DNA from 2 places in the Pseudomonas frederiksbergensis genome. Region 1 is predicted to be linked to the other one. Evidence: predicted binding sites of a transcription regulator. Region 1 holds the regulator's gene; the other holds the start of a gene.
What was found. Region 1 encodes FliA, which starts transcription of late flagellar genes. Its sites were predicted from a motif close to CTAAAGTTTNNNNNNNNNNNGCCGNTAA; they were not measured.

Region 1 (2,203 bases):
CCAGTTCCTGGGCATGTTTTTTCAGAGTCGATTCGAAATCGCCCTGTGAAGATTCTCTTTGCTCCATAGCTCCCCCCGTGGCGCAGTGGCTCCGCACATCAACCGATGCGTTCGAATATTTTTTCGATCTTCTCTTTCAACGCCTGGGCCGTGAAGGGTTTGACCACATAGCCGTTTACACCGGCTTGAGCGGCTTCGATGATCTGCTCGCGCTTGGCTTCGGCAGTGACCATCAACACCGGCAGGTGCTTGAGCTTTTCATCGGCGCGCACGTGACGCAGTAAATCGATACCGGTCATGCCAGGCATGTTCCAGTCCGTTACCAGAAAGTCGATGCTCCCGCTGTTGAGTACCGGAATGGCAGTGACGCCATCGTCGGCCTCGACCGTGTTGGTGAACCCAAGGTCACGCAACAGGTTTTTTATGATCCGCCGCATCGTTGAGAAGTCATCAACGATGAGGATTTTCATGTTCTTGTCCAATTCGACCTCCAAGCAGTCTTAAACGCGTTCAGCACCTGAACACGCCATTCAATCAATCAGGCAGAGCACTCAACGACTGTCGGAGCACAACGGATGAAGACCGACACAGCTTTACGCCATGCCTGTTTCGTTCGCAGTGTCCCCACACTGCTGTCAGCGCGCTCGCCACTCCCCCAAACGCCCCCGCAAACGGGCCGCGCACTGGCTGTGTAACTGGCTGACCCGCGATTCACTGACCCCCAGGACCTCACCGATTTCCTTGAGGTTCAGCTCTTCGTCGTAGTACAGCGCCAACACCAGTCGCTCACGCTCCGGCAAATTGGCAATCGCATCCGCCAGTGCAGCCTGAAAGCGTTCATCTTCCAGGTCACGCGACGGTTCGAGATGAGCACTCGCGCCATCCTCGTGCAGTCCTTCATGCTCGCCGTCCTGCAACAGATCGTCGAAGCTGAATAGGCGACTGCCCAAGGTGTCATTCAAAATCCCGTAATAATCGTCGAGACTCAATTGGAGTTCGGCCGCAACCTCGTGATCTTTAGCGTCACGCCCGGTTTTAGCTTCAATTGAGCGAATCGCGTCACTCACCATCCGGGTATTGCGGTGGACCGAGCGTGGCGCCCAGTCACCCTTGCGGACTTCATCGAGCATCGCGCCACGGATACGTATCCCCGCGTACGTCTCGAAACTCGCGCCTTTGCTCGCGTCGTATTTGGTCGACACTTCAAGCAAACCGATCATTCCTGCCTGGATCAGGTCTTCGACCTGAACACTGGCCGGCAAGCGGGCCAGCAGGTGATAGGCAATGCGTTTTACCAGTGGCGCGTAACGCTCGATCAGCTCGTACTGCGCGTCACGCGCCGACTTTTTGTACAGGTTGTAACCGCTGGCTGTCATAGAACCGGACCCGCAGTTTGCTGCACCAGACGCTCGACGAAAAACTCCAGGTGCCCACGCGGGTTGGCAGGCAGCGGCCAGGTATCGACTTTCTGCGCGATGGCCTTGAACGCCAGCGCACATTTGGAGCGAGGAAACGCTTCATACACAGCGCGCTGCTTCTGCACGGCCTTGCGCACGCATTCGTCGTAAGGAACCGCACCGACGTATTGTAAGGCGACGTCGAGAAAGCGGTCCGTGACCTTGGTCAACTTGGCGAACAGATTCCGTCCTTCCTGAGGGCTTTGCGCCATGTTGGCCAGCACGCGGAAGCGGTTCATGCCGTAATCGCGGTTGAGTAGTTTGATCAGCGCGTAGGCGTCGGTGATCGAGGTCGGCTCATCGCAAACCACCAGCAACACTTCCTGGGCTGCGCGAACAAAACTGACGACCGACTCACCAATACCCGCTGCCGTGTCGATCACCAATACGTCGAGATTATCGCCAATGTCGCTGAATGCCTGAATCAGGCCTGCATGCTGGGCCGGGCTCAGATGAACCATGCTCTGGGTACCGGACGCTGCGGGAACAATACGAATTCCGCCCGGCCCCTGAAGTAATACATCACGCAGTTCACAGCGGCCTTCGATGACGTCGGCCAGCGTACGCTTGGGCGTAAGCCCCAGCAGGACGTCGACGTTCGCCAGCCCCAGATCGGCGTCCAGCAGCATGACGCGCCGGCCGAGCTCAGCAAGAGCCAGGGACAAGTTCACTGACACATTAGTCTTCCCGACGCCACCTTTGCCGCCGGTCACTGCGATCACCTGTACGGGATGCATGCTGCCCAT
Region 2 (2,203 bases), 1.1 Mb from region 1:
GCCAGCAGGCTGACAATGGCGTAGGCCGCGAGCGGAATCAGCGAAATCCCGCGCCAGCCCAGAAGCATCGAACCAAAAGCCGGCAAGGCGCACAGGGCCAGGAAAACCAGGCCTTTGAGGCGCAGGTTTTGGATCCCGCGCCCATTGCGTGGCTCGATCACGATGTGGCAGCCGCCCAGTCGACCCAACCGAACTGCCAGGTCGCCAGAATCAACAAGCCGAACGCGATCCGGTACCAGGCAAACGCAGCATAGCTGTGACTGGCAATGAACTTGAGCAAGCCCTTGACCGCGATCATCGCAAAAATAAACGCAGTGACGAAGCCGATGGCGAATACCGGGAGGTCAGCGGCTTGGAACAGGTCGCGATACTTGTAGCCGGAGTACACCGCGGCACCGACCATGGTTGGCATGGCCAGGAAGAACGAAAACTCGGTGGCGGTTTTACGCGACAGGCCAAACAACAAGCCGCCAATGATCGTCGAACCAGAACGCGAAGTGCCGGGAATCATTGCCAGACACTGGGCAAAACCGACCTTCAGGGCGTCTTTCCAGGTGATCTCGTCGACGGTTTCGGCGTGCACGGTATGCTCGCGACGCTCAGCCCACAACATGATGATCCCGCCCACCACCAGCGCCGTCGCCACGGTGATCGGGTTGAACAGGTATTTATGGATCACATTGGCGAAGATTACACCCAGCACCACCGCTGGCATGAAAGCGATCAACAGGTTAACGGTAAACCGTTGAGCGTTACGCTGCGTAGGCAACCCGGTCACCACGTCGAGTATCTTGCCGCGAAATTCCCAGACCACGGCCAGAATCGCGCCGAGCTGAATGATGATGTTGAACGCCATCGCGCGCTCGCCACCGAAGTTGAGCAAATCCGCGACGATAATCTGGTGCCCGGTACTGGAAATGGGTAAAAACTCTGTCAGTCCCTCTACAACGCCAAGAATCAAAGCCTGAACGGCGGTCCAAAAATCCATTAATCCCCCAATGAAACGATGCCTCCAAGGCATGCCTCGTCAATAAAATTCAAGCGTCCACTGCGATCAGCGTCACCCAATGACAACATGCACGATCCCCATGCGAAGCCTTAAAAACCCGCTGAAAAGTCAGCGCGTTTTCAGGTTTTTGCTGATGCGGCCGAAATCCTATCAGACATACCTGAATCACGCTGCGTCGTAATTGGACTTGAGTAGGATTGGCCCAGCGGCGAAAGCGTGCCTCAATGCTGGCGGTCGTTTATGACAAGAACAAGAACAGAACCCGGAGTAACACGGTTATGAATAGCTTGCGCAGTGTGTCGATCAGCCGTCGTTTGTGGCTCATCTTGATTGTGGCTGTGCTGATGCTGTTGACGTTGGGTGTGCTGATGCTCAAGCAGATCCACGATGATCTCTATCAAGCCAAAGCACAGAAAACCCAACATGTGGTGCAGACTGCCAGCGGCATTCTGGCCTACTACCACGACCTGGAAACCGCCGGCACCCTGACCCGCGAAGCGGCGCAGAAACAGGCATTGAGCGTGGTACGCGGATTGCGCTACGACCAGAACGACTACTTCTGGATCAACGACCTGACGCCCATGATGGTCATGCACCCGACCAATCAGAAACTCGAAGGCCAGAACCTTTCCGCAATCAAGGATCCGGACGGTTTCGCGCTGTTCAATGAGATGGTGGTCATCGCCAAGGCCAAAGGTGCCGGCATGGTCGACTATCGCTGGCCGAAACCCGGCGCCAGCACGCCGGTCCAGAAGACCTCCTACGTGAAACTCTTCGAACCCTGGGGCTGGGTCATTGGTTCGGGTGTGTACATCGATGACATGCAGGCCGAATTCTACGCACAGGTGTGGCAGACATCGTTTGTCGGGCTCGCCATCGCCGTGCTGATGGCGCTGCTGGTGATCCTGATTGCGCGCAGTATCGTGCGTCCACTCCAGGAAACCGTGAACGCCATGGCCAACATCGCCAGCGGTGAAAGCGATCTGACCCGCAGTCTCGATACCCACGGGCAGGATGAAGTGACCGAATTGGCGCGGCACTTCAACGCCTTCACCACAAAATTGCGTCAGGTCATCAGCCAGCTACAACTGTCCGCCAGTGCCTTGGGGCAGTCATCCAGCGACATGGGCAACGATGCAGCTCAAGCCCAGGCACGCAGCCAGCAACAGTCACAACAAATGGAACTGGTGGCGA

Region 2: a site for FliA is predicted at 1,128-1,155, ahead of BLL42_RS00625 (methyl-accepting chemotaxis protein). Genes of this name have one in related genera too.

Annotation. Positions count from the first base shown of each region.
Region 1 covers NZ_CP017886.1:1,238,237-1,240,439, forward strand. Annotated here, with positions in the region: gene BLL42_RS06235 (protein phosphatase CheZ) at 1-67, opposite strand, end outside; gene BLL42_RS06240 (chemotaxis response regulator CheY) at 99-470, opposite strand; gene fliA (RNA polymerase sigma factor FliA) at 636-1,376, opposite strand; gene fleN (flagellar synthesis regulator FleN) at 1,373-2,203, opposite strand.
Region 2 covers NZ_CP017886.1:128,372-130,574, forward strand. Annotated here, with positions in the region: gene BLL42_RS00615 (DUF1294 domain-containing protein) at 1-161, opposite strand, end outside; gene BLL42_RS00620 (undecaprenyl-diphosphate phosphatase) at 158-988, opposite strand; gene BLL42_RS00625 (methyl-accepting chemotaxis protein) at 1,288-2,203, shown strand, end outside.